DNA from 3 places in the Streptosporangium sandarakinum genome. Region 2 is predicted to be linked to each of the others. Evidence: predicted binding sites of a transcription regulator. Region 2 holds the regulator's gene; each other region holds the start of a gene.
What was found. The regulator LexA, encoded in region 2, represses DNA repair genes until DNA is damaged. The targets are predictions, from matches to a motif close to TCGAACANNTGTTCGA.
Positions count from the first base shown of each region.

Region 1: ruvC (crossover junction endodeoxyribonuclease RuvC) is a predicted target of LexA. The motif match lies at 7,162-7,177, and genes of this name have one in related genera.
Region 3: recA (recombinase RecA) is a predicted target of LexA. The motif match lies at 3,364-3,379, and genes of this name have one in related genera.

Region 1 covers NZ_CP192034.1:5,221,930-5,232,113, forward strand. Annotated here, with positions in the region: gene ACQP10_RS24425 (RelA/SpoT family protein) at 1-448, opposite strand, end outside; gene ACQP10_RS24430 (adenine phosphoribosyltransferase) at 687-1,205, opposite strand; gene secF (protein translocase subunit SecF) at 1,272-2,324, opposite strand; gene secD (protein translocase subunit SecD) at 2,324-4,189, opposite strand; gene yajC (preprotein translocase subunit YajC) at 4,235-4,609, opposite strand; gene ruvB (Holliday junction branch migration DNA helicase RuvB) at 4,839-5,903, opposite strand; gene ruvA (Holliday junction branch migration protein RuvA) at 5,918-6,538, opposite strand; gene ruvC (crossover junction endodeoxyribonuclease RuvC) at 6,535-7,128, opposite strand; gene ACQP10_RS24465 (GNAT family N-acetyltransferase) at 7,287-8,444, opposite strand; gene ACQP10_RS24470 (cation:proton antiporter) at 8,515-9,894, opposite strand.
Region 2 covers NZ_CP192034.1:6,137,611-6,147,794, reverse strand. Annotated here, with positions in the region: gene ACQP10_RS28360 (hypothetical protein) at 1-628, opposite strand, end outside; gene leuS (leucine--tRNA ligase) at 1,480-3,966, shown strand; gene lexA (transcriptional repressor LexA) at 4,178-4,882, opposite strand; gene ACQP10_RS28345 (hypothetical protein) at 5,095-5,373, shown strand; gene nrdR (transcriptional regulator NrdR) at 5,795-6,256, shown strand; gene ACQP10_RS28335 (vitamin B12-dependent ribonucleotide reductase) at 6,348-9,209, shown strand; gene ACQP10_RS28330 (hypothetical protein) at 9,380-9,886, opposite strand.
Region 3 covers NZ_CP192034.1:2,082,770-2,092,953, forward strand. Annotated here, with positions in the region: gene ACQP10_RS09795 (ATP-dependent helicase) at 1-2,928, opposite strand, end outside; gene ACQP10_RS09800 (DUF3046 domain-containing protein) at 3,063-3,257, shown strand; gene recA (recombinase RecA) at 3,488-4,579, shown strand; gene recX (recombination regulator RecX) at 4,594-5,322, shown strand; gene rny (ribonuclease Y) at 5,643-7,253, shown strand; gene ACQP10_RS09820 (S9 family peptidase) at 7,442-9,322, opposite strand; gene ACQP10_RS09825 (amino acid ABC transporter permease) at 9,617-10,184, opposite strand, start outside.

The DNA.
Region 1 (10,184 bases), 920 kb from region 2:
GCAGGTAACGCATGGTGCGCATGTTGTGCAGCCGGTCGGCGAGCTTGATCACCAGGACCCTGATGTCGCGCGACATCGCCACGACCATCTTGCGGACGGTCTCGGCCTGTGCGGCGTCACCGAACTTGACCTTGTCGAGCTTGGTGACGCCGTCGACCAGCAGCGCGATGTTGTCGCCGAAGTCGGCCCGCAGCTCGTCCAGGCCGTAGGCGGTGTCCTCGACGGTGTCGTGCAGCAGCGCGGCGCACAGGGTCTCGTCGTCGGTGCCCAGCTCGGCCAGGATCGTCGCCACCGCCAGGGGGTGGGTGATGTAGGGGTCCCCGCTCTTGCGCTTCTGATCACGGTGGTGGTAGGCCGCCACGTCGTAGGCACGCTCGATGAGCCGCAGGTCCGCCTTCGGATGCGTCGCGCGGACCGTGCGGAACAACGGCTCCAGCACCGGATTCATGGCGCCACTCCATTGCCCCCCAAAGCGTGCGATCCTGCGCCGTACGGCAGGCTTCTCCTCGGTGACTCCGGACATGGGGGAACCGGCGCCGCCTGGCGGGGCGGCCTCCTCGGGCCCGCCTCCATCGGCGGTCACGTCGGGAACGACCACATCACGGGGCACTCAGACTCCTCACGTTCGAGTCCAGATCCTCCAGTGTATCCAGACATGTCAGGAACCCTGCCCCATCGGGGTGAGATCAGACGATCACCAGGGAACGAACTTCGACGTCGTCCAGTCGTTCCCGCCCGTTGAGGAAGGCCAGCTCCATGAGCACGGCGATGGCGACGACCTCGGCGCCCGCCCTGCGGACCAGCTCCACCGCCGCGCGCGCCGTGCCGCCGGTGGCGAGCACGTCGTCGACGATCAGGACCCGCTCTCCGGGGGCGAAGGCGTCCCTGTGCACCTCGATGACGGCGGAGCCGTACTCCAGATCGTAGGACTCCTCAAGCGTCTCGGCAGGCAGTTTGCCTTTCTTCCGTACCGGGACGAACCCCGCGGCGGCCTTGTGCGCCACCGGGGCGGCCAGGATGAACCCGCGGGCCTCGATACCGACGATCTTGTCCACCCGGTACGCGCCGGCCAGCTCGTCCACCACGGCGGCGAACGCCTTGGGGTCGGCGAGCAGGGGGGTGATGTCCTTGAAGACCACGCCCGGCTGCGGGTAGTCGGGCACGTCGCGGATCCGGTCGAGGATGAGGGTGCGCAGGTCGTTCATGTCACTTCCTTGACGAAAACGCCTCCGCCCCCGGGGGACGGGAGCGGAGGCGCCATCTTGGTGGGGTTACTTCTTCTTGCGCTTGTCGCCGTCGGCCACGGAGCCGGCCGGCGCGGAGCCGTTGGCCGCCGCCGCCGTGACCGGCTGCCTGGCGCCCTTTTCGGGGGCGGACCCGGCACGGCTCGCGACCCGGCGGGCGAGCGCCTGGTAGCGCGGCTCCCGCTCCTTCAGCGTCACCAGCATCGGCGTCGCCACGCACAGCGAGGAGTAGGTGCCGACGATCATACCGACGAACAGGGCCAGCGACAGGTCCTTCAGCGTGCCCGCGCCGAACAGCGTGGTGCCGATGAACAGGATCGCCGCGACCGGCAGGATCGCCACCAGCGTGGTGTTCAGCGACCGGATCAGCGTGTGGTTCAGCGCGTTGTTGGCCGCCTCGGTGTAGGTCATCTTGGAGGTCGTGCCGAGCTTGGCGGTGACCTCCTTGATCATGTCGAAGACGACGACCGCGTCGTACAGCGAGTATCCGAGGATGGTCAGGAAGCCCAGCAGGGTCGCCGGGGTGACCTCGAAGCCGGACCAGGCGTACACGCCGGCGGTGATGATCAGGTCGTGGAAGAGCGCCACGATGGCCGACAGCGCCATCTTCCACTCGAAGGCCACCGTCAGGTACAGGATGATCGCCAGCATGAAGACGATCAGGCCGATGATGGCCTTGTTGGCCACCTGGCCGCCCCACGAGCCGCCGATCACCTGGAGGGTGACCTGGTCCTGCGTGAGGCCGTAGTCCTGGGCGGCCTCCTTCTGGACCTTGGTGACCTCCTCGGGCGGCAGGCTCTCGGTGGTGACCCGCCAGCCGTTGTTGGTCTCCTGCACGATGACCTGGTGCGCCCCGGCCTCCTCGAAGGTGCCGCGCACCTGCTCGATGCTCGCCGAGGGGGCCTTGAAGGAGAAGACCGAGCCGCCCTTGAACTCCACGCCGAGGTTCAGGCCGTGGAGGAGCAGGCCGAGGATGGAGATCGCCAGCAGGAAGGCCGACAGGCCGTACCAGAGCTTTCTGCGGCCGACGAAGTCGACGTTGACCTCGCCGCGGTACAGCCGACGCGCGATGCCGGACATCAGGCCTCCTGCGGAAGGGTCGGGGCGGCGGAGCTCTGGCTCATGCGCTCGGCGTCGAGACCGGAGAGCTTGTGGCCCTTGGCGAAGAACTTCCTCCTGGCGAGGAGCGCGACGAACGGCTTGGTGAACATGAACACCACCACGATGTCGATGAGCGTGGTCAGGCCCATCGCGAACGCGAAGCCGGCCACACCGCCGACGGCCAGGAAGTACAGCACCACGGCGGCGATGAACATGACCGCGTCGGCGATCAGGATCGTGCGCCGGGCGCGGGTCCAGGCGACCTCGACGGCCGTCCGCAGCGAGCGGCGGCCCTCCTTCATCTCGTCACGGATGCGTTCGAAGTAGACGATGAACGAGTCCGCGGTGATGCCGATCGAGACGATGAGGCCGATGATGTGCGGCAGCGACAGGCGGAAGCCCGCGGTGGCGCCGAGGATGACCACCGACTCGTAGGTCAGGACCGTGGCGACCACGAGGCTCAGCACCGAGACGATGCCCAGGCCGCGGTAGTAGAGCAGCGAGTAGATCAGCACGAGCCCGAGGCCGATCGCGCCGGCGATCAGGCCGCCGCGCAGCTGGTCGGCGCCCAGGGTGGAGGAGACCTCCTCGATGGAGCTCTTCTGGAACTTCAGCGGCAGCGCGCCGTACTTGAGCTGGTTGGCCAGGTCGTCGGCGGTCACCTGCGTGAAGTTGCCGGAGATCTGGGCCCGGCCGCCGGTGATGGGCTCCTGGATGACCGGCGCGGAGATCACCACGCCGTCCAGCACCATGGCGACCTGGTTGCGCGGCGGCTGGGAGTTGAAGGCGGTGGTGGTGACCTTCGACCACTGCTGCGGGCCCTGGCCCTTGAAGGAGAGCTGGACGAGCCACTCGCCGGTGGTCTGGTCGACGCCGGAGGTGGCCTTGTCGATCGAGGTGCCGGTGACGGCGGCCTTGTCGAGGATGTACTTGGCCGAGCCGTCCTGGCTGCAGCCGACGTACTGCTGGTCCGGCGCGTCCTGGGCGCCCTGGCCCTTGTCCTTGGCGCAGTCGAGCGTCTTGAACCGCTCAAGGGCCTTGGGGTCGATGCCGGTGGTGTCGACGCCGGCCAGCGGGTCGTTCGCCGGAGCGGACGGGGTCGCGCTGGGGGTCGGGGTGGCGGACGGGGCCGCGGCGTTCCTGGCCGCCCGGCGCGCGCGCCGGTCCGCTGGGGCTTCCTCACCGTCCTTGGCCTCGGACTTGGGCTCACGTGCGGCCCGCCGGTCCGTCACGGTCTTCTTCGCCCCCGTCTCCGCCTCGGTGGAAGGGGCGGTCGACGGGTTCGGGGCGGTCAGCGCCGAGGACAGCGCCCGGCCGGTGGGCGAGGCGCTCGGGCTGGACTGGGCGGTGCTCCTCGGGGCCGGCGTCGTCGTGGCCTCGCCGCCGTCGGTGGCCTTGCCGTCCGACGGGGCGACGGACGGCGTCGGCGCCTGGGTGGGCATCTGCCCGGGGGGCGCGGGCGAGCCCTCCCCCACAGCCAGCACCTGGCGGAAACGCAGCTCCGCGGTGGTGCCGACCAGCTTTACGACTTCCTCCTGGCCGGCTCCGGGGACGGAGATGACGATGTTGTCACCGGACTTGGCGACCTCGGCGTCGGAGATGCCGCTGCCGTTCACCCGGTCACGGATGATGTTCACGGCCAGGTCGAGGCTCTCCTGGGAGGGAGCTCCGCCGTTGGGCGTGACGGGCGACAGCGTCACCGTGGTGCCGCCTGCGAGGTCGAGGCCATATTCGGGGGTGAACGCCTTGTTGAGGGCCATCACCCCGCCCATGGCGAGAATGAGCGCCAGGAGCGCCAGGAGCATGCGCCCCGGCTTGCTCTGGCCGCTGGTCGGTCGGGCCACTGGTCGTCAGTTCTTTCGGCTATAGGGGATGGTTGGCGAGCCTGCTCACTTCTGCTGCGAGTCCTGGCTGTCGCCCTTCGGCTGAACGGTCTCCACCTCATTGTCCTCCACGACACCCGCGGACTCGACGTCATCGGAGGCGGTGTCGTCGACCGGAGTCAGAACGCGGCCGATCGCGGCCTTGACCCAGCGGGTCTCGACGCCGGGGGCGAGCTCCAGGATCACGTCGTCGCCGTCGATGGCCGTGACGGTCGCGAACAGGCCGGTCGTCGTCATGATGCGGGCTCCCGGAGCCAGGGAGTTCTGCATCTGGGCCTGCTCCTGCTGCCGCTTGCGCTGCGGCCGGATGAGCAGGAAGTAGAACACCACGACCATCAGAACGATCATGATGAGGCTTGAGTAACCGCTGTTGCCGCCCATGGGGCCGCTCCTTACGCTTCAGAATTGACCGGCGTGGCGCCGGACGTCGTATACGGGCACGCCGCTCAGCACGTCAGCCTACACAGCCAGCCAAGCCACGGAGTTTAGGCGAGCTGTTAGGAGCGCGGCAACGAACCCACGAACGGACTCGGGGGGAAGTTCCCATTTCGATATCGTTGTCATCGATCTGTGATTGACCCCGCGGGTCTTCCCCTTTTGAAATCCAACGTCACGCGGGGCCGGAGTCATCCCCGAGATCGACGGGCACCTGGGCGCCGAAGGCGTCCGGCGGCGGGGTCAACCCCAGGTGGATCCACGCGGCGGCGGTCGCCACCCGGCCCCGGGGGGTGCGGGCCAGCAGCCCCTGGCGCACCAGGAACGGCTCGGCCACCACCTCCACCGTCTCGGGCTCCTCGCCGACCGCGACCGCGAGGGTGGACAGGCCGACCGGGCCGCCGCCGAACTTGCCCAGCAGCGCCGACAGGACCGCCCGGTCGAGCCGGTCGAGCCCCTCGGCGTCGACCTCGTAGAGGTTCAGCGCCGCCGCGGCGACGTCACGGGTGACGACGCCGTCGGACCGCACCTCGGCGAAGTCGCGGACCCGGCGCAGCAGGCGGTTGGCGATGCGGGGCGTGCCGCGCGAACGGCCGGCGATCTCGCGGGCGGCGTCGCCGGGCAGCTCCAGGCCGAGCAGCGTCGCCGAGCGGTGCAGCACCCGCTCCAGCTCGCCGGCGTCGTAGAAGTCCATGTGGGCGACGAACCCGAACCGGTCGCGCAGCGGCGCGGGCAGCAGGCCGGCCCTGGTGGTGGCGCCGACCAGGGTGAACGGGGCGACCTCCAGCGGGATCGCGGTGGCGCCGGGCCCCTTGCCCACCACGATGTCGACCCGGAAGTCCTCCATCGCGAGGTAGAGCATCTCCTCGGCGGGGCGGGCCATCCGGTGGATCTCGTCGATGAACAGCACCTCGCCCTCCGACAGCGTGGAGAGGATGGCCGCGAGGTCGCCGGCCCGCTCCAGCGCCGGTCCGGAGGTGATCCGGATGGGCGCCGACAGCTCGGTGGCGATGATCAGGGCGAGGGTGGTCTTGCCGAGGCCGGGGCCGCCGCTCATCAGCACGTGGTCGGGCGGCCGGTTGCGCCGCAGCGCGCTCTGCAGCACCAGCGACAGCTGCTCGCGCACCCGCGCCTGGCCGATGAACTCCTCCAGCCGCTTGGGCCGCAGCGCGGCCTCGACCAGCCGCTCGTCACCCTCGGCGTCGGCGTCGGCCGAGACCAGATCCCGCTCGAAGCTCACGGCGTCTCCCCCCCTCACCGCACGCTCAGCACGCGCAGCGCGGCCTTGAGCAGCGCCGCGACCTGGGGCGAGCGGCCCTGGGCCGTCTCGGCGTCGGCCTGGGGGGCGACGGCCGCGACGGCCTCGTCGGCGTCCTTGGCCGAGTATCCCAGGCCGACCAGGCCGGAGTGGACCTGCTCGCGCCAGACGGGGGCGGCCGAGCCGCCGTTGAGGGCGGCGCTGACGGCCTCCTCGGGGGTGCCGAGCTTGTCCTTGAGATCGACGATGATCCGCTGGGCGCCCTTGGGGCCCACCCCGGGGACCCGGGTCAGCGCCTTGACGTCGGCGGCGGCCACGGCCACCCGCAGCGCGTTGGGCGTGTGCACGGCGAGCATCGCCAGGGCGACCTTGGGGCCGACCCCGCTGGCGGTCTGGAGCAGCTCGAAGATCCTGCGCTCGTCGTCGTCGGCGAAGCCGTACAGCGTGAGGGACTCCTCGCGCACCACCAGCGAGGTGGCCAGCCGGGTCTCCTCCCCCACGCGCAGCGCCGCCAGCGTGCCGGGCGTGCAGTGCACCAGCACGCCGACGCCGCCGACCTCGACCACCGCTCCGTCGGGGGCGATCGCGGCCACCCGTCCTCGCACCGAGGCGATCACTTCGTCGTTCCTCTCGAGTATCCGGCGGGCCTGTTCCGCCCGCGGAAGTACGCGGCGGCCGTCACTCCGCCGCCGGCGCCGGTGGCCCGGGCGGCCGCCTCGGCCAGCCTGTTCTGGGCGCCGCCCCGCCAGATGTGGCAGATGGCCAGGGCGAGCGCGTCGGCGGCGTCGGCGGGCTTGGGCATGGCGTCGAGCCGCAGCAGCCTGGTCACCATGGTGCCGACCTGTCGTTTGTCGGCCGTGCCGCTGCCGGTGATCGCGGCCTTGACCTCCGACGGCGTGTGCAGCGCCACCGGCAGCCCCCGGCGGGAGGCGCACAGGATCGCCACCGCCGAGGCCTGGGCGGTGCCCATGACGGTGCGCAGGTTGTGCTGGGCGAAGACGCGCTCCACGGCCACCGCGTCGGGCCGGATCTCGTCGAGCCATTGCTCGATGCCGGCCTCGATCGCCACCAGCCGGGCCCCGATCTCGTCGTCGGCGGGGGTGCGCACCACCCCGACCTTGACCAGGCGGAGCGGCGCCCCGGGGCGCCCCTCGACCGCTCCGAGGCCGCACCGGGTCAGGCCCGGATCGACCCCCATCACCCGCAGTTCGGGCAACCGCACCGGCACGCCTTCCGCTCGCCGAACACCTGTTCGGTGCCCGACTCTACCGCCTGCGGGCACGGCGCGCACGGCCATCGCGCCGCCCGCGGGGCGGGCCCCGGAGCCTTCGCCGCCCCGGCCGTTCCGCCCGATGACCGGCGCGGTCAGAACGCGTCGGTCATGTACGGCCGGGCGTGGAAGGCGGCGTCGAGGGCGTCGTCGGCGTCCGCGGGTCCGGTGAGGATGCCCGCGCGGCGCAGGGTGGTGGTCGGCACGCCCGCGAACAGCGCGGAGAGGCCTCCGGCGGTGAGGGCGGGCGCCGACTTCGGGATGGCCCCGGCGGGCTGGGCCGTACCGGAGCCGCCGGAGACCGACAGGTGCCAGGGGCCGGAGGAGGCGGGCCGCTCGGGGTCGTCGACGTGGACCACGGCGTCGAGGGTGACGCCCGCCGGGAACCCGCGCCCGGCGACGGCCGCCGCCGGGTCCACCACGCGGAACATCCAGCGGGTCTGCGCGACCTCGTCGTTCACCCGTTCGCCGAGCAGCCAGAACACCGGGTCGTCGGGGGCGACGGCCGCGCGGACCTTCTTCGCGATGGAGGACGAGGAGCCGACCAGCGCCCACAGCGCCCGGGCCGTGGCCTCCGAGCCGGCGAGCAGATGGCTGACCGAGATGTCGTGGCCGTCCCAGCCGTAGGCCACGAAGCCGTCCTCGGCCAGGTAGACGAAGTCGCGGGTGCCCTCCAGCCACCGGCGCACGGCCGCCTCGCTCCGGCGGACCGGCCCGGAGGCGCGGGTGGCGGCGTGGACGCGGCCGATGACCTCGCCCAGCGCGCGGGCGTCGCCGGGGCCGGTACGGCGGAGCGGGACGTCGCCGGCGACGCGGATCGTGCGCAGCGCCTCGGTGGACAGCACGGCCCGGTGCAGGGCCCCGGCGTGCTCCCAGCCGAGCGAGCGGTAAAGGCGGGTGGTGGCGGGGTACAGCGCCGAGATCGGCAGCCCCAGGGCGGCGCAGCGGTCCAGGGCGGTCCGCATGATCTTCCGTCCGACGCCGCGGCCCCGGTCCTCGGGGGCGACGGTGACCGAGGCGATGCCGCCCATGGGCAGCGGCCTGCCGTGCCACCACTGGGTGAAGTCCTCGATGCGGGTCGTGGCGACGAGGCGGGCGCCGTCGAACGCCCCGAGGTATCTGCCGCCCTCGACGGCGGGCAGGGCGTTGCGCCGCCAGGTCTCCGCCTCGTCATCCGGGACGGGCCCGAAGGCGCGGACGCGGTTGTCCAGCGCCGCGTCGAGGTCACCGGCCGTCAGCTCACGTATTTCCACGGTCCCCCAACCTAGGGCGTACCCCCCGATGGGTGTGAACCGGCCCCGGACCGCCGCCCGCCGGGCGGGGTCAGGGGTGGCGGACCGGCTCGGCGTTCCCCGGGTCGCCGAGGCCTCCGCCGTCCCCGGCGGCTCCGTTCTCCCGGGTATCCCCGGCCTTCCCGGCATCCGGGGCGTCCCCGGTGTCCCCGTCGGCGGGGCGGTCCGCGTCGGCCCGGCCGCGCAGGCGGTCCAGGCGCGCCATCACCGGGGTCGCCGTGACGCCGTGCAGCACCAGGGAGGCCAGCACGGTGAAGGCCACCACCGCCCACAGCTCCTCCGCGGGTACGCCGAAGTCGGCCTGGCCGAGGGCGTAGGCGAGGTAGAACAGCGAGCCGATGCCCCGGATGCCGAAGAAGGCCAGCACGCCGCGCTCACGCGGTCCCGGCCGGCCGCCGAGCGTGGCGAGCCAACCGGTCAGCGGGCGGATCACCAGCAGCAGGAGCAGGCCGACCGCCGCCCCCCGCCAGGTGAGCGCGGCCAGGCCGCCGGTGATCACGAACCCGCCGAGCAGCAGGATCAGCCAGGCGGTGAACAGCCGCTCGATCTGCTCGATGAAACCGTGCAGGACGGCGTTGTAGCCGTGCGTGCGCTCGGCGGCCCTGATCGTGCACGCGGTCACGAACACCGCGATGAAGCCGTAGCCGTGCACCAGCTCGGTGAGGCCGTAGGCGAGGAAGGTCGCGGCCAGCGCCACGAAGCCGTCGCGGTGCTCGGCCAGCCGCAGGTCGGAGACCTGGGCGCGGAAGAACAGCCGGCCCAGCGCCTTGCCGGCCAGCAGGCCGGCCACGACGCCCGCCCCGCACCTGTAGAGCAGGTCCACCAGCGCCCAGTGCCCGGCCCATTCCAGGCCGCCGCCCGCCGACGCCAGCGCGATCGCGGCGAACACCAGGGGGAAGGCCAGGCCGTCGTTGAGCCCGGCCTCGGAGGTGAGGGTGAAGCGGACCTCGTCGTCGTCGGTCTCGGAGTCGACGGGCTGGCCGACCTGCACGTCGGAGGCGAGCACCGGGTCGGTCGGCGCGAGCACCGCGCCCAGCAGCAGCGCCGCGGCCCACGGCCAGCCCAGCAGGCCGTGGACGGCCAGGGTGACGGCGCCGACGGTCAGCGGGAGAGTCCAGCCCAGCAGCCGCCAGGTGGAGGTCCAGCGGCGCGGCTCGAAGGGCCGGTTGATCGCCAGCCCGGCGCCCATCAGCGAGATGAGGACGCAGATCTCGGTGGCGTGCTCCAGCAGCGCCCGGTGGGCCACCGGGTCGGGGTCGGGCAGGTCCAGGGGCAGGAGGTAGAGCAGCGCGCCGCCGATCAGGCAGGCCAGCGGCAGCGAGAAGGCACGCCGGTTGAGCAGGCGGGGCAGGATCGCCGCGAGCAGGGCGGCGACGCCGGCCACGGCGAAGATCAGATCAGGGTTCGGCATCGTACGGCGGCATATGCCCTCATTTATTTAGGCAAATCGCCGCTCATATTTTCCGGCGAACGTCACAAAAACCCCATGACTCCGTCTCTGGACGGCCGCCGGAAAGGTCTCCCGGGCGGGCGCCCGGAGGGTTCCGGGCAGGCGTCACCCGGGGTCGTCCCCGGGGCGCGGGCCGTACACAGGGTCCGTCCTCAGGGCGCGGGACCTCACCCGGGGTCGTCCCCGGGGCGCGGGGCCGGGCCGTACACGGGGTCCGTCTCCAGGGTGCGGGCCGTACACGGAAGGTCCCC
Region 2 (10,184 bases):
GGTGGCCGCCCGGCTGGCCTGGGCCCTGCCGGGGGTCGTGCTGAGGTCCGCCGTTGCCGCCGCCGGGGAAGGGGTGGCCGGGCCCGCCCTGACCGGGCATTCCCTGACCCGGCATTCCCTGCGGGGGCATTCCCTGGCCGGGGCCGTTCTGGCCGGGCGCGGGGTACGCCGGGGCCTCCGGCGGGGCGCCCGCCGCCTGGGGTCCGTTTCCCGCCGGGCCGCCGTCCGGGGACGGGCGGAAGGGGTCGCGGGTGCCGAACGGGTCGGGGTTGGACCGCGGGTCGCGGTTGAAAGGATCGTTGAAAGGATCAGGGTTGGACCGCGGGTCGCGGTTGAACGGGTCGGCGTCGGTGAGAGGGTCCCGCCGGCCGAAGGGGTCGGGGTTCGCGCCCGGAGGGTTGGTCGCCGAGGGGGAGTAGGCGGGCATCGCCGCGGTCGCGCCCGGCTCGGTGTGCCAGCCGGTGCCGGAGGGCTGGGATGCGGCGTCCCAGCCGCCGCTCTCGCCGGAGCCGTCCCGGGACGGGGGGCCGGTCCGCCACGGCTCGCCGCCCGAGGGGGAGCCGGGAGCCTGCGGGTCGGCCGGGGGTTGTGCGCCGAATGCCTGCTGCCAGGAGCCGCTGCCGGGCACGCCGGTCCGCCAGGAGTCGCCGCCGGGCTGCGAGCCGCCGTCCTGGCCGCCGGGCTGCCGCGCGTCCGGGGCCTGCCGGCCGGAGGACTGCGGGCCGGGGGCTGCTGGCGGAAGACGTCGTCGCCCTGCGCCATCGCGGCCTGCCAGCCGTTGCCGGGCGAGGTCTGCCCGGAGCCGCCGGCCTGGGAGACGTCCTGCGGGCGGGGCAGCCGCGGTCCGGTGCCGAGGGGGTCGTCCGCCCAGCTGGGAGGGTCGGCCGGCTGCGGCCATGCCGGGGGCAGGCTCGACTGGCTGGACTGCTCCGAAGCCATTGCTTCCGTACCTCCTGCGCGGGCGCCCGAATTGTGGGTATTGGGCATGGTCTCATGCGGGGCGGGATGGTTCCCAGGGAAACGGGAGAATCCTCCCCGGAACTGAAGGCCGGTGGGATCGGTCGGCGGGTCCTGCAACGGCAGGCCGGCCTCGGAGGGGTCCGGGCCCTGCCCCGGCTCGACTGAGTGTGCCACGGTGAGAAGAGTAAACGGGCGAGGCAGGTGAGGCCGTAACGGACGCATCGCCATCGGATCTCGGCCCGCCCGTATCCAGCGGTCCGGTCCATTGTGCCGGACCACGATCCCGGATGCCGGCGTTTCGCCGTGGACGAAGGTTCTCCGGGCCATGAACACGGCTTGCGAACTGCGATAGTCTTGACGTATGCGTGCCGCGGCCCTGCTGCTTACCGGGCCGCACCGGCCTTCCCGGGGCTAGACGCCCTGCCGGTGCGGCTGCCCTTCGCGTGAGCGCGAAGGGTTTTTCTATTGGGCCGGATGGGTCAGATCACCTACGCATACGTATACCGAGGGAAGATTGACGTGAGCGAGCGAGCCGACATCCAGAGCGACGAGCAGCACTACGACCCGCAGGCACTGCAGGCCAAGTGGCAGCGGCGGTGGGAGGAACTGCAGCCCTTCCGCGCCGACGACGACCCGGCCGACACCCGCGAGCGGCGTTACGTGCTCGACATGTTCCCCTACCCCTCGGGCGACCTGCACATGGGCCACGCCGAGGCGTTCGCCATCGGTGACGTGGTGGCGCGCTACTGGCTGCAGCGCGGCCACAACGTGATGCACCCCATCGGCTGGGACTCCTTCGGCCTGCCCGCCGAGAACGCCGCGATCAAGCGGAACGCCCACCCGGCCGAGTGGACCTACGCCAACATCGACACCCAGGCGAACTCCTTCAAGCGCTACGGGATCTCCTTCGACTGGTCTCGCCGCCTGCACACCAGCGACCCCGAGTACTACCGCTGGACCCAGTGGCTGTTCACCCGCTTCTTCGAGCGCGGCCTGGCCTACCGCAAGGGCGGCCTGGTCAACTGGTGCCCCGCCGACCAGACCGTGCTGGCCAACGAGCAGGTCAAGGACGGCCGGTGCGAGCGGTGCGGCGCCGAGGTGGTCCGCCGTGAGCTGACCCAGTGGTACTTCAAGATCACCGACTACGCCGACCGGCTGCTGGACGACATGACCCAGCTGGAGGGCGAGTGGCCCGAGCGCGTGCTGACCATGCAGCGCAACTGGATCGGCCGGTCCGAGGGCGCCGACGTCGACTTCGCGATCGAGGGCCGCGACGAGCCGGTCACCGTCTACACCACCCGCCCCGACACCCTGTACGGCGCGACCTTCTTCGTGGTCGCCCCGGACGCCCCGCTGGCCGAGGAGATCGTCTCCGAGGAGCAGCGGGAGGCGTTCGAGGCGTACCGCGCCGAGGTGGCCAAGCTGTCGGACATCGACCGGCTGTCCACCGAGAAGGAGAAGACCGGCGTCTTCCTGGGCCGCCACGCGATCAACCCGGTCACCGGCGAGCGCATGCCGGTCTGGGCGGCCGACTACGTGCTGTCCGACTACGGCCACGGCGCCATCATGGCCGTTCCCGCGCACGACCAGCGTGACCTGGACTTCGCCCGGGCCTTCGACCTGCCGGTCCAGGTCGTCGTGCACACCGGCCTGGCCGACCCGGGTGAGACCGGCGTCGCCACCGCGGGGGAGGGCACCCTGGTCAACTCCGGCCCGCTGGACGGGCTGAGCAAGGCCGAGGCGATCAAGAAGATCATCGAGGTGCTGGCCGGGCGCGGCACCGGCCGGGCCGCGGTCAACTTCCGGCTGCGCGACTGGCTGCTGTCACGCCAGCGCTTCTGGGGCTGCCCGATCCCGATCATCCACTGCCCGGACTGCGGCGAGGTGCCGGTCCCGGACGACCAGCTGCCGGTCACCCTGCCCGACATGCGCGGCGAGGCCCTGGCGCCCAAGGGCGTCTCCCCGCTGGCCTCGGCCGACGACTGGGTCACGGTCGCCTGTCCCAAGTGCGGCGGCTCCGCGCGGCGGGACACCGACACGATGGACACCTTCGTCGACTCCTCCTGGTACTTCCTGCGCTACGTGGACCCCTCCTACGAGGAGGGCCCGTTCGACGTGGAGAAGCTGCGTCTGTGGGGGCCGGTCGACCAGTACGTCGGCGGCGTCGAGCACGCGGTGCTGCACCTGCTGTACGCGCGGTTCTTCACCAAGGTCCTGCACGACATGGGCATGGTCGACTTCACCGAGCCCTTCCGGCGGCTGCTGAACCAGGGTCAGGTCATCAACCAGGGCAAGGCGATGTCGAAGTCGCTGGGCAACGGCGTCGACCTGGGCCAGCAGATCGACGCCTACGGCGTGGACGCCGTCCGGCTGACCGTGGTGTTCGCCGGTCCGCCGGAGGACGACATCGACTGGGCCGACGTCTCCCCGGCCGCGTCGCAGAAGTTCCTGGCCCGGGCGTTCCGCGTCATGGCCGAGGCCGGCGCGGCCTCTGCCCCCGGCGCCGACGTCTCCACCGGTGACCTGGAGCTGCGCCGGTTCACCCACCGGACCGTCGACGAGGTGACCAAGCTGGCCGAGTCCCACCGCTTCAACGTCGCGGTGGCCCGCCTGATGGAGCTGACGAGCGCGGCCCGCCGCGCCATCGACGCCGGTCCCGGCGCCGCCGACCCGGCGGTCCGCGAGGCGGCCGAGGCGCTGGCGGTCATGCTGTCGCTGGTCGCGCCGTACACCGCCGAGGAGGGTTGGGAGCGGCTGGGCCGCTCCGCGTCGGTGGCCAGGGCGGGCTGGCCGGTGGTCGACCCGGCACTGCTGGTCCAGGAGTCGGTCACCTGCGTGGTGCAGGTCGCGGGCAAGGTCCGCGACCGGCTGGAGGTCTCCCCGGAGATCTCCGAGGCCGAGCTGGAGGCGCTGGCGCTGGCCTCGGACAAGGTCCGAGCCTTCCTGGACGGCGACCCGCGCAAGGTCATCGTCCGCGCGCCGAAGCTGGTCAACATCGTCCCCTGAGGCTCCGGGGCGTCCGTACGGCGGATGCCTCCATTCCGGGGACCGGCGGCCTGCGGGCCGGACGGTCCCCGGCCGGCCCGGGCTCGCATCGAGCACGAAGGCGACCGGCGTGTGAAGCGGTCCCCGGGCGGCCGGACGCGTGTGAAGACGACCGGCACGTGAAAAGGAGCGGGCCCCGGTGGAGACCGGGGCCCGCTCTTCCGGGGAAGGGTCAGAGCTTGCGCAGCACCGCGACGACCTTGCCCAGGACGGTCGCCTCGTCGCCGGGGATCGGGTCGTAGTTCGGGTTGTGCGGGACCAGCCAGACGTGGCCGCCCTTGCGCTTGAAGGTCTTCACCGTGGCCTCGCCGTCGATCATCGCGGCGACCACGTCGCCGTTGTCGGCCACCGGCTGCTGGCGGACGACGACCCAGTCGCCGTCGGCGATGGCGGCCTCGATCATCGAGTCACCGGTCACCTGGAGCAGGAAGAGCGTGCCCTCGCCGACGAGCTGCTTGGGCAGGGCGAAGACGTCCTCGACGCTCTCCTCGGCGAGGATCGGGCCGCCGGCGGCGATCCGGCCGACGAGCGGGACATAGGCCGCGGTGGGGCGGCTGACGGTCTCCTGGGCGGCGTCCGGGTCCACCCACAGCACCGGCTCGCCGGGGAGGCGCACCTCGAGCGCGCGGGGACGGTGCGGGTCGCGGCGCAGGTAGCCCTTGCGCTGCAACGCCGTCAGCTGGTGCGACACGCTGGAGGTGCTGGTGAGCTGCACCGCCTCGCCGATCTCCCGCATGGACGGCGGATAACCGCGCTGCTGCACCGAGTCGCGGATGACCTCCAGGATCTTCCGCTGCCTGGGGGTGAGGCCGAGGGAGTCACGTCTGCGCACCGCCAGGTCGTTGACGGCCGAACCGTTCTCGTCGTGCTCGCTCATGCGATCTCCTTGCCTCCCGGTCTGTATTGCCCGTGTCGCACACAGCGACCGTACCGCCGTCGAAGATCATGTTCAAACAACTGTTCGAGTCTTCCTCGAAATGACCGACGGCGTGGTGTACAACATCGTACGGGAGTTCGATCGACATCGTGTTCGATTCACCGATCTTTCCTCGACGTGTGTTCGACCAGGTCGGAGGGGGTGGGGTCAATATGAAGACGACCGCGGCGGAGATGGCGGCGCGACGGTCCCGGCGGCGGCCCGGCCGCAGGCCCGGGCCGCCGGGGAACGTCCGATACCCTGGTGCGCCGGTCCGGCTCACCAGGCGGGGCAGGGCCGTCGTGCTGGCGGTCCTCACGCTCGTCACCCTGGGGGCGCTGTGGCTCGCTCCCCGTGTCGACGCGACCCTCGGGGTCGGCTATCCGGGGTGCGCCGACTCCTCGCGCGCCCCGGCCCCCGGCGACGCCGCGCCCTGGCGGGCGGCGCCGTGATCATCGCGATCGCCGCGGCGACGCGCCCCGGAGGGTGACGGCGCGCCCCGGCGCCCCGCCGGCCGCCGGGGCGCCAGGGCGCGACGGCGTCGTGGGTCGTGGGTCGTGAGGACGAAAAGGGGCAATGGGGGGTGTTACCACCGTGACCGGCGGGGCAGGAGGGGGAGACACGCCGAGGCGGCGCGCTGATCAGCGACTTCGGCGCGCGGGGTCCGGCTGACTTGCGTTCATGGTCCGACCCTCCTACCGTTGGACCACAACATCTAGTGGCTCCACCGGCGAAGCTCACCATAGATTGTGTTTTCGTTACCGCATTTCGACCTTTGGAAGATGTGCGCGAGCGCCCCTGCCATGGGATTTGCGGGACGCACGAGGCGAAACACAGGGTGCGGGGTCACGGCAGGCCAAGGAGGCGACCCGCGTGCACTGTCCGTTCTGTCGTCACCCTGACACGCGGGTCATCGACAGCCGGTCCACCGACGACGGCGGTGCCATCCGCCGCAGGCGCACGTGCCCCGAATGCGGCCGCAGGTTCACCACGCAGGAGACCGTCCTGCTCATGGTCAGCAAGCGCAGCGGGGTGACCGAGCCGTTCTTCCGGGACAAGGTGATCGCCGGAGTGCGGCGGGCCTGCCAGGGGCGTCCGGTGAGCGAGGACTCCCTCGCCCAGCTGGGCCAGCGGGTGGAGGAGAGCATCCGGGCGACGGGATCGGCCGAGATCGCGGCGCACGAGGTGGGGCTGGCGATCCTGGGCCCGCTGCGCGAGCTGGACGAGGTGGCGTATCTCCGGTTCGCCTCCGTCTACCGCGGCTTCGAGACCCTGGCCGACTTCGAGGCCGAGATCGAGCAGCTGCGCGCGGAACGCTCCGCCAAGCAGGACTGAATTCAAACCCCGGGCGCCGGGGGCCAGAGCGGCGCGTTGATGTGGTCCGACTCGTGGGTTCCGCGAAGCGGGGCCCCGGAAGGGGGAAGTCATGACGGAGACGGTCAGCGGTACGACCGCGGGCGGGGGCAAGCGGCTGCGCAAGGGGATGAAGATGAAGCGCATCTTCACCACCCCCGGGGTGCATCCCTACGACGAGGTGTCCTGGGAGCGCCGTGACGTCGTCATGACCAACTGGCGGGACGGCTCGATCAACTTCGAGCAGCGGGGCGTGGAGTTCCCCGAGTCCTGGTCGGTCAACGCCGCCAACATCGTGACCACCAAGTACTTCCGCGGCGCGGTGGGCACCCCGCAGCGCGAGTGGAGCCTCAAGCAGCTGGTCGACCGCGTGGTGGGCGTCTACACCAGGACCGCGGTGGAGAACGGCTACTTCGCCACCGACGAGGACGCCGAGATCTTCGACCACGAGCTCAAGCACGCCCTGGTCAACCAGGTCTTCAGCTTCAACTCGCCGGTGTGGTTCAACGTCGGCACCGCCTCGCCGCAGCAGGTGAGCGCCTGCTTCATCCTCGCCGTCGACGACACCATGGAGTCGATCCTCGACTGGTACAAGGAAGAGGGTGTGATCTTCAAGGGCGGTTCGGGCTCCGGCGTGAACCTCTCCCGGATCCGCTCCTCCAAGGAGCTGCTCTCCAGCGGCGGTACGGCCAGCGGCCCGGTCTCCTTCATGCGCGGCGCGGACGCCTCCGCGGGCACCATCAAGTCCGGCGGCGCGACCCGCCGCGCGGCCAAGATGGTCGTCCTGGACGTCGACCACCCCGACGTCGAGGAGTTCATCGAGACCAAGGCGCGCGAGGAGGACAAGGTCCGCGCGCTGCGCGACGCCGGGTTCGACATGGACCTGGGCGGCAAGGACATCGTCTCCGTCCAGTACCAGAACGCCAACAACTCGGTGCGCGTCTCCGACGAGTTCATGCGCGCGGTGGAGGACGGCGGCCGGTTCGGCCTGCGCGCCCGTCTCACCGGCGAGGTCATCGAGACGGTCGACGCCCGCGACCTGTTCCGCAAGATGGCCAAGGCCGCCTGGGAGTGCGCCGACCCGGGCGTCCAGTACGACGACACGATCAACGACTGGCACACCAGCCCCGAGACGGGCCGCATCACCGCCAGCAACCCGTGCTCGGAGTACCTCCACCTGGACAACTCCTCCTGCAACCTCGCCAGCATCAACCTGCTGAAGTTCCTGAAGGAAGACGACAGCTTCGACGTCGCGGCCTTCGTGAAGGTGACCGAGCTGGTCATCACCGCGATGGACGTCTCCATCACCTTCGCCGACTTCCCGACCGAGAAGATCGCCGAGACCACCCGCGCCTACCGCCAGCTCGGCATCGGCTACGCCAACCTCGGCGCGCTGCTCATGGCCACCGGCCACGCCTACGACTCCGAGGGCGGCCGGGCCATCGCCGGCGCCATCACCTCGCTGATGACCGGCGTCTCCTACCGCCGCAGCGCCGAGCTGGCCGGGGTCGTGGGACCGTACGACGGCTACGCCCGCAACACCGAGGCCCACAAGCGCGTCATGCGCAAGCACGCCGCGGCCAACGACGACCTGCGCACGCTGGAGGCCATGGACAAGGCCCTCCACGCCGAGGCGACCCGCCAGTGGGCCGAGTGCCTGAAGCTCGGCGAGAAGAACGGCTACCGCAACGCCCAGGCGTCGCTGCTGGCGCCCACCGGCACCATCGGCCTGATGATGGACTGCGACACCACCGGCATCGAGCCCGACCTCGCCCTGGTGAAGTTCAAGAAGCTCGTCGGCGGCGGTTCCATGCAGATCGTCAACCAGACGATCCCGCGGGCCCTGCGCCGTCTGGGCTACCAGGAGGAGCAGGTCGAGGCGATCGTCGAGTACATCGCCGCCAACGGCCACGTCGTGGACGCCCCGGGCCTGCGCCCCGAGCACTACGAGGTGTTCGACTGCGCCATGGGCGAGCGGGCGATCGCCCCCATGGGCCACGTCCGTATGATGGCCGCCGTACAGCCGTTCCTGTCCGGCGCCATCTCCAAGACGGTCAACCTGCCCGAGTCGGCCACGATCGAGGACATCGAGCAGGTCTACATGGCCGGCTGGAAACTCGGCCTCAAGGCCCTGGCGGTCTACCGCGACAACTGCAAGGTCGGCCAGCCGCTGTCGGCCGCGGGCAAGAAGCCCGAGGACAAGACGGCCGAGCAGCCCGCCGAGCAGGCCGCGCAGCCGCAGGTCCAGATCGTGGAGGTCGGCCGCCCGACCCGCCGCCGGATGCCGAACCAGCGCCCCAGCACCACCACCCGCTTCACCGTGGGCGGCGCCAAGGGCTACATGACCGCCTCGTCCTACCCCGACGACGGTCTCGGCGAGGTCTTCCTGAAGATGTCCAAGCAGGGCTCGACCCTCGCGGGCGTCATGGACGCCTTCTCGGTCGCCATCTCCATCGGCCTGCAGTACGGCGTGCCGCTGGAGACCTACGTCAGCAAGTTCGTCAACATGCGCTTCGACCCGGCGGGCATGACCGACGACCCGGACATCCGCATGGCCGCCTCGGTGATGGACTACATCTTCCGCCGCCTGGCGCTGGACTACCTGCCCTATGACGAGCGGGCCGCCCTGGGCATCTTCTCCGCCTCCGAGCGGGCCGCCCAGCAGCGCGGCGAGGACCCGGCCGCGCTGCACACCGCCGAGGTCATCGCCGAGCTGGCCACCTCGGCTCCGATCGAGCAGGCCAGGTCCGGTGAGGAGGCCGGCGCCGCGGAAGCCCCGGCGGCCGAGACCGGGCCGGAGCGCGGCGGCTCCCTGGAGTCCCACCAGGGCCGGACCGCCGACGCGCCGCTCTGCCTGACCTGCGGCACCAAGATGCGCCCGGCCGGCAGCTGCTACGTCTGCGAGGGCTGCGGCTCCACCAGCGGCTGCAGCTGATCACGGCGCCTCTTCGCGGAGGCGGAGGCGGGGGCGGTGCGCCCGGCGGACGGCCGGGCGCACCGCCCCCGCGTGTGAGCGGCGTGACGGGCGCCGGCGGTCGGCCGGCGCCCGTTCGCCTGACCGGGGGAGCGCGGCCTTCCGGGGCGCGGCGAGCTCCTCAGCGGCCGTCAGCCGCAGTTGTCCCAGGACGCCCGGCCGCCGGTCGCGATCTGGGACGCCTGGCCGCCGGTCGGGATCTGGGGGGCGCGGCCGCTGGACTTGATGATGCCCCAGTACTTCACGCAGTGGCCCTTGGCGTACAGCTTCACCGGGCCGGCGTAGTACTTGTACTTTCCCTCGGCGTGCTTTTCCACGGTCCGCATCGGCTCGCGCTTGATGCGCTTGGTCTGCACCTCCAGCCGGGCCATGGTGTAGGTGGCGCTGCCGATGAAGCTCGACTTGATGGTGGTCACGCAGTTGAAACCGGTCGAGCGGTTGTAGAGCAGGTAGACGCGGCCGTAGACCTTGCCGGTGGAGGTCTTGACCACCCGGCTGCCGTCGTTCACCCTGCCGAACCCGGCGCCGCAGACGCCCTCCGGGGTGTAGGAGGCCGCCACGGCGTACGCCGGGTTCGCCATGACCGCGCCCGCGGAGAGGGCTGCGGCGATGATGATCCTGCTTGTCGGCTTGAGCACTTACTCATCCCATCGTCTTGCGACGCTCGTCGTCCGGACGAGCCAGGGAGCGATCTTCCCCGTCGTTCGACGCGGGAAGATCAGGATTTGTTCGGGATGTCCGGCTTTATTTCATGACGGATTCCGGCCGGTTCGCCCGTCGGCCGAGACCGGCCGGACCGCTCCCGCAGCTCACGCCGACCTGGACCGATCCAGCGGGGACGGGTGGCCGACGGGCGCGGAAACACCCGGGAGCGGGGAGGCCGACGGGGGCGGCGCGCGCCGGAGACCGGGATGACCGGCTCCCCGGCGCGCGCCG
Region 3 (10,184 bases), 4.1 Mb from region 2:
CGCCAGCTCGCGCTCGGTGTCGGCGATGACGTCGGGGTCGAGCAGCTCGCGCAGGTCGGCCTGGCCCAGCAGCTCGGCCAGCAGGGTCGTGTCGAGCGCCAGCGCCTGGGCGCGGCGCTCGGCCAGCGGGGCGTCGCCCTCGTACATGAACGCGCCGACATAGTTGAACAGCAGCGACGCGGCGAACGGCGACGCCTGGGAGGTCTCCACCTCGACCAGCCGCACCCGCCGCGCCGCGATGTCGCGCATGAGCCGGACCAGGCCCGGCACGTCGAAGACGTCCTGCAGGCACTCGCGCATCGTCTCCAGCACGACCGGGAACGAGGCGTAGCGGCTCGCCACGGCCAGCAGGTGCGAGGCCCGCTGCCGCTGCTGCCACAGCGGGGTGCGCCTGCCGGGCGTGCGGCGCGGCAGCAGCAGGGACCGCCCCGCGCACTCCCGGAAGCGCGCGGCGAACAGCGCCGAGCCGCCGAGCTCCTCGGTGACGATCCGCTCGATCTCCTCGGCGTCGAAGACCGCGACGTCGGACGGGGGGTCGGAGAGCGTGTCCGGGATGCGCAGCACGATCCCGTCGTCGGAGTGGATCGCCTGGACGTCGACGCCGTAGCGCTCGCGCAGCCGCCGCCCGATCGCCAGGGCCCACGGCGCGTGCACCCGCGCGCCGTACGGCGAGTGCAGCACGACGCGCCAGTCGCCCAGCTCGTCGTGGAACCGCTCGACCACCAGCGTCCGGTCGTCGGGGACGTAACCCGTGGCCTCCCGCTGCTCGGCGAGGTAGGACAGGAGGTTGGCCGCGGCGAACCCGTCGAACCCGGCCGCCCGGATCCGCTCCGGCGCCCCGCCTCCCGAGGCGGACACCTCGCGGAGGAAGGCGCCGATCGCCCGGCCCAGCTCGGCCGGGCGCCCCGCGCTGTCACCGTGCCAGAACGGCAGCTTGCCCGGCCGGCCGGGCGCGGGGGAGACCAGGACCCGGTCGGCCGTGATGTCCTCGATCCGCCAGGACGTCGCGCCCAGCACGAACACGTCGCCCACCCGCGACTCGTAGACCATCTCCTCGTCCAGCTCGCCCACCCGCGAGGACTTCTCCCCGGCCAGGAACACGCCGAACAGCCCCCGGTCGGGGATCGTGCCGCCGTTGGTCACGGCCAGCCGCTGCGCTCCCGGCCGGCCCCGCAGGACGCCCGTGACGCGGTCCCAGACGATCCGCGGGCGCAGCTCGGCGAACTCCTCGCTCGGGTAGCGCCCGGCGAGCATGTCGAGCGTCGCCTCCAGGGCGCCGCGGGGCAGCGTCCGGTACGGCGCGGCCCGCCGTACCAGGGCCTCCAGGTCGTCCACCGTCCACTCGTCGAGCGCCGTCATCGCCACGATCTGCTGGGCGAGCACGTCGAGCGGGTTGCGGGGGTAACGCAGCTCCTCGATCTCCCCGGCGCACATCCGCTCGGCCACCACCGCCGTCTGCACCAGGTCACCGCGGTACTTGGGGAAGATCACGCCGCGGGAGACCGCCCCCACCCGGTGACCGGCCCGGCCGATCCGCTGCAGGCCGCTGGAGACGCTCGGCGGCGACTCCACGCAGGCGACCAGGTCGACCGCGCCCATGTCGATGCCGAGCTCCAGGCTGGAGGTCGCGACGACGGCGGGCAGCCGCCCGGACTTGAGGGCGTCCTCGATCGCCGCGCGCTCCTGCTTCGACACCGACCCGTGGTGGGCCCGGACGATCTCCGGGACCACGCCCTTGGACGCGCCCGCCTGCGCCATCATCTCCGCCGGGGCGGCGGACGAGGCGGGCGGCGGGGAGCCGGCCTCCCCCGTGCCGCCGGTGTCGTCGGGCCGCCGCTCCCAGGCCAGCTCGTTGAGCCGGGTGCAGAGCCGCTCGGCCAGCCGCCGGGAGTTGGCGAACACGATCGTCGAGCGGTGGGCGCCGATCAGGTCGAACAGCCGCTCCTCGACGTGCGGCCAGATGGACCGCCGGGCGGGCGGCTCGGTGAGCCAGCGGTCGTCGCCGAGATCGTCGCCGGCGCCGTCGCCGGGACCTCCGCCGGGTCCGTCGCCGTCACCGGAGGACGGCCGCGCCGGGGCGGAGTCGAGCTCGGTCATGTCCTCGACCGGGACGACGACCTCGATCTCGATCTCCTTCTCCGAGGGGGGCTGCACCACGACGGCCGGGCGGGGACCGCCGAGGAACTCGGCGACCTCGCTCACCGGGCGCACGGTCGCCGACAGGCCGACGCGCTGCGCGGGGGCGGGGAGCAGCGCGTCGAGCCGCTCCAGGGTGAGGGCCAGGTGGGCGCCGCGCTTGGTGCCCGCCACCGCGTGCACCTCGTCGACGATGACCGTCTCCACCCCGCGCAGCGCCTCGCGGGCCTGGCTGGTCAGCAGCAGGAACAGCGACTCGGGGGTGGTGATGAGGATGTCGGCGGGCCTGGCCGCGAACCGGCGCCGTTCCTCCGGTGAGGTGTCGCCCGACCGGATCGCCACGGAGATCTCCGGCGCCGGCAGCCCGAGCCGCCGGGCGGTCTGACGCAGCCCGGTCAGCGGCGCCCGGAGGTTGCGCTCGACGTCGACCGCCAGCGCCTTGAGCGGCGACACGTAGAGCACCCGGCAGCGCCGGGCGGCCTCACCGTCCTCGCGCGTGCGCCCACGGGACCCGCCGGAGCCCCGCGTGCCCCGCCGGTCGCCGGAGTCGCGGGCGCCCCGCGCGGTCCCGCCGGGCGGGGGCGCGGAGCCCGGCCCGCCGTCCGCGCCGCCGGCCTCGGCCGCGCGCTCGGCGGCCAGCCGGTCGAGCGACCACAGGAACGCCGCCAGTGTCTTGCCGGAACCGGTGGGCGCGACGACGAGGGTGTTGTCCCCGCGGGCGATCGAGGCCCACGCCCCCTCCTGGGCGGCGGTGGGCGCGGCGAAGGCGCCGGCGAACCATTCCCTGGTCATCGGGCCGAAGTGGTCGAGCGCTGAGCCGGTCACGGATCCATACTGCCCTCCGCCACCGACAGAACCGCCCGCCCGGAGCACCGCCTCCGGGGCGTCCGGTCACGAGCATCGTGGGGAGGGGTCACACTGGAGCCATGCGCCTGTCGGACTTCTGGAACCGGATGAGACTCCACTTCGGTGACGCCTACGCCGAGTCGTGGGCCCGCGACTACGTCATCGCCGACCTGGACGGCAGGACGGTGAACCAGGCGCTGGCCGAGGGCGTCGCCGCCAAGGACGTCTGGCGGGCCGTGTGCAAGGTGTCCGACGTCGCCGCCGGTCTGCGCTGAGCCGCCGGCTGGTGCTGAGCCGTCGGCTGGCGCTGAGCCGCCGGTCCGCGCCGGTCCGCTCCGCGACGCGGGGCGCCGTGGGACGGACGGGGGCGTCGAACCTCGATCGAACAATCGTTCGGCTATATTGGACACGCCGCCATCGATGGCGTGCTCTTCCAGAAAATGTCGGTCGCACCCCGTAGCTTTCTGGCAACCGATTCATCCCGTGACCCTCCAGGGGGGCTCCCATGGCAGCTAACGACCGCGAGAAGGCGCTCGAGACCGCTCTCGCCCAGATCGAGCGGCAGTTCGGCAAGGGCTCCGTCATGCGTCTCGGCGACGAGGCGCGGGCGCCCATCGAAGTGATCCCGACCAGCTCCATCGCGCTCGACGTCGCCCTCGGCATCGGCGGGTTCCCGCGCGGCCGCATCATCGAGATCTACGGTCCCGAGTCCTCGGGTAAGACCACGGTCGCCCTGCACGCGGTGGCCAACGCCCAGAAGGCCGGGGGCATCGCGGCGTTCATCGACGCCGAGCACGCCCTCGACCCCGAGTACGCCAAGAAGCTGGGCGTCGACACCGACGCGCTGCTCGTCTCCCAGCCCGACACCGGTGAGCAGGCGCTGGAGATCGCCGACATGCTGATCCGGTCCGGCGCGGTCGACCTGCTGGTCATCGACTCGGTCGCGGCCCTGGTGCCCAAGGCCGAGATCGAGGGCGAGATGGGCGACAGCCACGTCGGCCTCCAGGCGCGCCTGATGTCCCAGGCCCTGCGCAAGGTGGCCGGCGCGCTCAACAGCACCGGCACCACGGCGATCTTCATCAACCAGCTCCGCGAGAAGATCGGCGTCATGTTCGGCTCGCCCGAGACCACGACCGGTGGAAAGGCGCTGAAGTTCTACGCCTCGGTCCGTCTCGACATCCGCCGCATCGAGACGCTCAAGGACGGCACGGAGGCGGTCGGCAACCGCACCCGGGTGAAGGTCGTCAAGAACAAGATGGCCCCGCCCTTCCGCGTGGCCGACTTCGACATCCTCTACGGCGTCGGCATCTCCCGCGAGGGCGGTCTGATCGACATGGGTGTCGAGCACGGCTTCGTCCGCAAGTCCGGCGCCTGGTACACCTACGAGGGCGACCAGCTCGGCCAGGGCAAGGAGAACGCCCGCAACTTCCTGCGGAACCACCCCGACATGGCCAACGAGATCGAGAAGAAGATCAAGGAGAAGCTCGGCATCGGCCCGCGCCTCGACAGCCCGGCCGCCCCGCCCGCCGCTCCCGCTCCCGCTCCCGCCGCGTCCGGCCGGGGTTCCAAGGCGACCCCCAAGCCGGGTGACGTCTGATCCGGGACCGGTCGATGACGACGGGACCGACGGGGCCCGACTCCGGTCCGGCCGGCCAGGCCGGACCGCGGGACTGGGGCGCCTGGCCTGACGTGCCCGAGCCCTCGGGCCCCTCCCGGAAGGGGGGAAGGCGCGAGGGCCGGCGCGGAGGGAGGCGTTCCCGGGGCGCCCCCGACGGACGACTCCCGGACGGGCCGGTCGAGGGTTCCCCGGCGAGCCAGGGACCCGACGCCGACCCGCAGGCGGTGGCGCGTGCCATCTGCCTGCGGCTGCTGACCATGGGGCCGCGCACCCGGGCGCAGCTCGCCGAGGCGTTGCGCAAGCGCGACGTGCCGGACGAGGCGGCCGAGGCGGTGCTCGAACGGTTCTCCGAGGTCGGGCTCATCGATGACGAGGCGTTCGCCGCCGCCTGGGTGAGCTCGCGCCACACCGGGCGGGGGCTGGCCCGCAGGGCGCTCGCCTCGGAGCTCCGGCACCGCGGGGTCGACGAGGACACGGTGAAGGAGGCCGTGGAACAGCTCGACCCCGAGCAGGAGGAGGAGACCGCCCGCAGGCTGGTGGCGCGCAAGCTCTCCGCCACCCGGGGTCTGGATCGTGCCGTCCGGACCCGCAGGCTGGCGGGCATGCTCGCCCGTAAGGGATACGGCCCGGGGCTGGCGTTCCGCGTGGTCCGCGAAGCCCTGGAGAACGAGGAGTCGGACGGCCAGGCCTTCCCCGACGATCTCGATCATCCCTTCGAATAGCCCTCCGTTCCGGGTTCCTTGGTCATCCCTTTGGTGAGCCCTCCGGTTCATGGTGTGCCTTTGCTTGCCCGTTACCTGTTTGCCGCTTAGCCTCGACGACAGTGAGGAGTTACTCCGCGCAGCGCGGATTGTCATAACGGTTGATTACGGGCGAACAAATGCGGCGGATGAGGGCGGACAATGCGCCGGCGTGATCAGCCGGTGTGGAGCGGACCCTCGGTCGGCACCTGCCACGGTGACGACACCGCCTGACTTCTCCGTGCCGTGCGTGTGACCCCTCGCATGCTTGATATCCGCGACGCGAGGAGGGCGGGGCGCGCATGGATCCGATTGTGGTCGTCATACTGACCGGGGCCGTCGCGGTTCTTTCGGTGGTGACGATAGTCGCGCTGATCGTGTTGCTGCGCCGTACCGGTGGCGGGCCGATAGGCCCTTCTCCCGCGCAGATGGCCGAGGTTCAGACCGAACTGGAGGCCGCCCGGCGGGAGGCCGCCGACATCCGCGCCAAGGCGGAGAACGACGCGGGGGAGATCCTGCGCAGGTCCGAGCTGGCCGTCGAGGCGGCCGCGGAGTTGCGCAAGGAGGCCGAGGCGGAGAGCCGGGGCCTGAAGTACGAGATCAAGGAGCTCCGCTCCGACCTGGAGCGCCGGGAGAACCGGCTGGCCGAGCGGGAGCAGCGCCTGGACGAGGAGGCGAGGCGCCAGGCCGAGCGGGCCCGCAAGCTCGCCGAGACCGAGACCGAGCTGGTCGCCCGCCGGGAGGAGCTGGACCGGGTCGCCGAGGAGCGCAGGGCCGTCCTGGAGCGGGTCGCCGGCCTCACCGGCGACGAGGCCAAGACCGAGCTGGTGCGGGAGATCGAGAACCAGGCCAAGCGCGAGGCCGCCCTGATCATCCGGCAGATCGAGGGCGACGCCCGTAAGGAGGGCGAGAAGCGCGCCACCAAGATCGTCACCCTGGCGGTCCAGCGGGTGGCCACCGAGCAGACCGCCGAGTCCGTCGTCAGCGTCCTGCACCTGCCGGGCGACGAGATGAAGGGCCGCATCATCGGCCGCGAGGGCCGCAACATCCGAGCCTTCGAGACGACGACCGGGGTCAACCTCATCATCGACGACACGCCCGAGGCGGTCCTCCTGTCGTGCTTCGACCCGGTCCGCCGGGAGACCGCCCGGCTGACCCTGGAGAAGCTCGTGCTCGACGGGCGCATCCACCCCCAGCGGATCGAGGAGGCGTACGAGCGCAGCAAGGCGGAGGTCCGGGAGCTGTGCGTACGCGCCGGCGAGGACGCCCTGGTGGAGCTGGGCCTCACCGACATGCACCCGGAACTGGTCACCCTGCTCGGCCAGCTCCGCTACCGCACCTCCTACGGCCAGAACGTGCTGGGCCACCTCATCGAGTCGGCCCACATCGCCGGGATCATGGCCGCCGAGCTGCGGCTCGACCCCACGCTGCTCAAGCGCTGCACCGTCCTGCACGACATCGGCAAGGCCCTCACCCACGAGGTCGAGGGCAGCCACGCGCTCATCGGCGCGGAGATCGCCAGACGGTACGGCGAGCACGAGGACGTCGTCCACGCCATCGAGGCCCACCACAACGAGGTGGAGGTCAAGACCGTCGAGGCGGTGCTGACCCAGGCGGCCGACGCCATCAGCGGCGGCCGGCCGGGCGCCCGGCGCGAGTCGCTGGAGGCGTACGTCAAGCGGCTGGAGCGGCTGGAGGAGATCGCCACCTCCTACGACGGCGTCGACAAGGTCTTCGCCATGCAGGCCGGCCGGGAGGTCCGCGTCATGGTGAAGCCCGACGGGGTGGACGACATCCAGGCCCAGGTGATCGCCCGCGACGTGGCCAAGCAGGTGGAGGAGGAGCTCACCTATCCCGGGCAGATCCGCATCACGGTCGTGCGGGAGTCCCGCGCCACCGAGTTCGCACGCTGAACCCGCCCGGCCCACTCTCCCGTCCGTCCCGGCCGGTCCGCGCTCCGGCCCGCGGGACGGCCCTGACGGGGGCCGAACCCGCCGGTCTGTGCCCACCGGTCCGCGGGGTGGCCGGGACGGGCCGGTCCGCGGGACGGCCGGGACGGGCCGGTCCGCGGGACGGCCGGGACGGGCCGGTGCCGGGCCTCTCAGACTCGGAAGATCTGCTGGTAGAAGGCGAGTTCGGTGGCCAGGGCCGCGCTGCGGGTCTCCACGCGGCGGAAACCGTGGGACTCGCCCTCGAAGGTCATGTAGGTGCACGGGACGCCGCGCTCGGCGAGCGCGTCGGCGAACGCCCGCGACTGGGCGGGCGGCACCACCGGATCGGAGAGACCCTGCAGGAGCAGCATCGGGCAGCTCACCCCGGCTACCCGGGCGAGCGGCTCGCGGGAGGCGTACAGGGCGGGGTCCTCCGGGCCGACGAGCCACTCGACGTAGCGGGACTCGAAGTCGTGGGTGGCGGCGACGAGCGGGCCGAGCGCGCTCACCCCGTAGTAGGAGACACCGCCGGCGAACGCGTCGGAGGCACAGCAGGCCGCCATGACGGTCCAGCCGCCCGCGCTGCCGCCCCGGATCGCGATCCGCGCCGGATCGGCCAGCCCCTGAGCCGCCAGCCACCCGGCGGCGGCGATCACGTCCTCGACGTCCACCACCCCCCACTCGCCGCGCAGCCGGTCGCGGTAGGCGCGGCCGTATCCGGTGGAGCCGCCGTAGTTGACGTCGAGCACGCCGATGCCCCGGCTGGTGAAGAACGCCTTCTCCAGTTCGGGTGCGCTCGTGCTGTGCGAGGTGGGGCCGCCGTGGACGGACACGATGTAGGGAGGGGCGCCCTCCCCGCGGCACCGTGGGTTCGACGGCGGGTGGACGAACGCGTGGACCCGCCGGCCGGACCGGCCCTCGATCTCCACGCTCCGCGCGACCGGGAGGTAGGCGGCCTCCGGCGGCTCCTCGGCGTCCTGCCGGAGCTCCTCGGCGCGTCCGGTCGGGAGGTCCAGGCGAACGATCGAGCGGGGCGTCGCCGGGCCGTACCCGATCCCGGCGAGTGAGCGCCCGTCGCGGTCGAGGACCGGGGCCCAGCCGGTGTAGGGCACGTCCAGGTCGGTCAGCGTGCCGTCGGCCGGGTCGAGGACGCCCAGCCGCAGGTCTCCCCGCCCGTGCAGGACCGCGATCCGCCCGTCGTCCAGCACGGCGTAGGGGTGGGCGCCGAGCTGCCACAGCGGCCCGGCGAACTCCTCCTCCGCCGGGTGGAGCGCCTCCGGAGCGGTGCCGTCCAGTGCGATCCGGTAGAGGTTCCACCAGCCCGACCGGTCGGAGACGAGGTACAGGTGGCGGTCGCCGCACCAGCGGGGGGCCAGCACCGACTCGGCGGGCCCGCCGCAGAGCGTCCGCGAGCGGCCGTCCGCCAGGCGGGTGATCCGCAGCTCTGTACCGTTCCACGGCATGCGCGGGTGGTCCCAGCAGATGTAGGCCAGGTGCTCCCCGTCGGGGGAGAGTTCCGGGTAGGCGTAGAAGTCGCTCCCGCCGACGTGCTCGTGCGGCTCGGCGGAGCCGTCCAGCGGGACCGAGACGATCGAACGGCTCACCCGGCCGTCGTCGTGGTGCCGCTCCCGGACGCACCAGACCCGGCCGTCGCGGACGGTCATGTCCGCGTAGCGGAGCGCCGCGTCCCGGTCGGGCTCCGGCGTGATCGGACAGGGCTCGCCGTCCGCGAGCACCAGGTGAAGGCGCTGGTCGGCGAGGTTGGCGAACACCACGCCGCCGCCGGGGACGACCGCGTAGGAGCGTCCGCCGTACTCGTGGACGCGGGTCCGGGCGCTCCACGGCGCGGCCAGCAGTTCGTGGAGCGCGCCGTCGGGGTCGCGCCGCATGATCGTGGTCCGCCCGCCCTCGGCGGGGCGGTCCTCGGTCCACCACACCTGCCCGCCGGCCACCGTCGGGTACGCCGGGCGCGGCCCGGACCGGGCCACCTCGGCGGTGGATATCGGCGAAGGCCAGGTGGCGTACGGCAGAACGGCCTGCTCGGGGGACATGACGTCATCCTGCCCGATAACTCGGCGCGTGTCGTCCATATGGCCCCCATCCCGCGCGGGCGTCGGACCCCGGCCCCCCGGCACGGCGCCGCGACCCCGGTACGGCCGGCACGACCCCGGTACGGCACCGCGACCCCGGTACGGCCGAAACGATCCGGTACGGCCGGCACGACCCGGTACGGCTTCCGGACGGTTCCGGGAAACGGTGGAGGGCGGTCACCGCGAGTCGCGGTGACCGCCCTCGGAAAGGCCGGTCGCGGGCGCCGCCGTACCGGCGTCCGGGGAAAGCCGGGGCTAGTCGTCCCCGGTGGCCACGCCGCCCGGCGCGCCGGGGGCGGCGACGGAGTCGGCCGGGGCGACCGGCCGGGCGGCCGTCCTGCGGCTGCGGCGGCTGCGCCGCTCCAGCCACGTGGCCAGGGCGCCGACGATCAGGTTGATGATGATGTAGACGACCGCGATGACCATCACCGCGGGGATGATGTTGTTGAAGTTGGACGGCAGCACCCGCGCGCCCGCGTTCAGCAGGTCCTCGAAGGAGACGATGAAGCCCAGGGCCGTGTCCTTCAGCAGCACGACGAGCTGCGCCACGATCGCCGGCATCATGGCCGTGACCGCCTGCGGAAGCAGGATCATCCGCATGACCTGCCCCTTGCGCAGCCCGATCGCCAGCGCCGCCTCCGACTGGCCGCGCGGCACGGACAGGATGCCGGACCGCACGATCTCCGCCAGCACCGACCCGTTGTAGAGGACCAGGCCGGTCACCACGGCCGTGAACGGGGTCACGGTCAGCCCGAAGACCGCGCTTCCGCCGTACATCACCGCGAAGATCATCATCAGCAGCGGGATCGCCCGGAAGAACTCG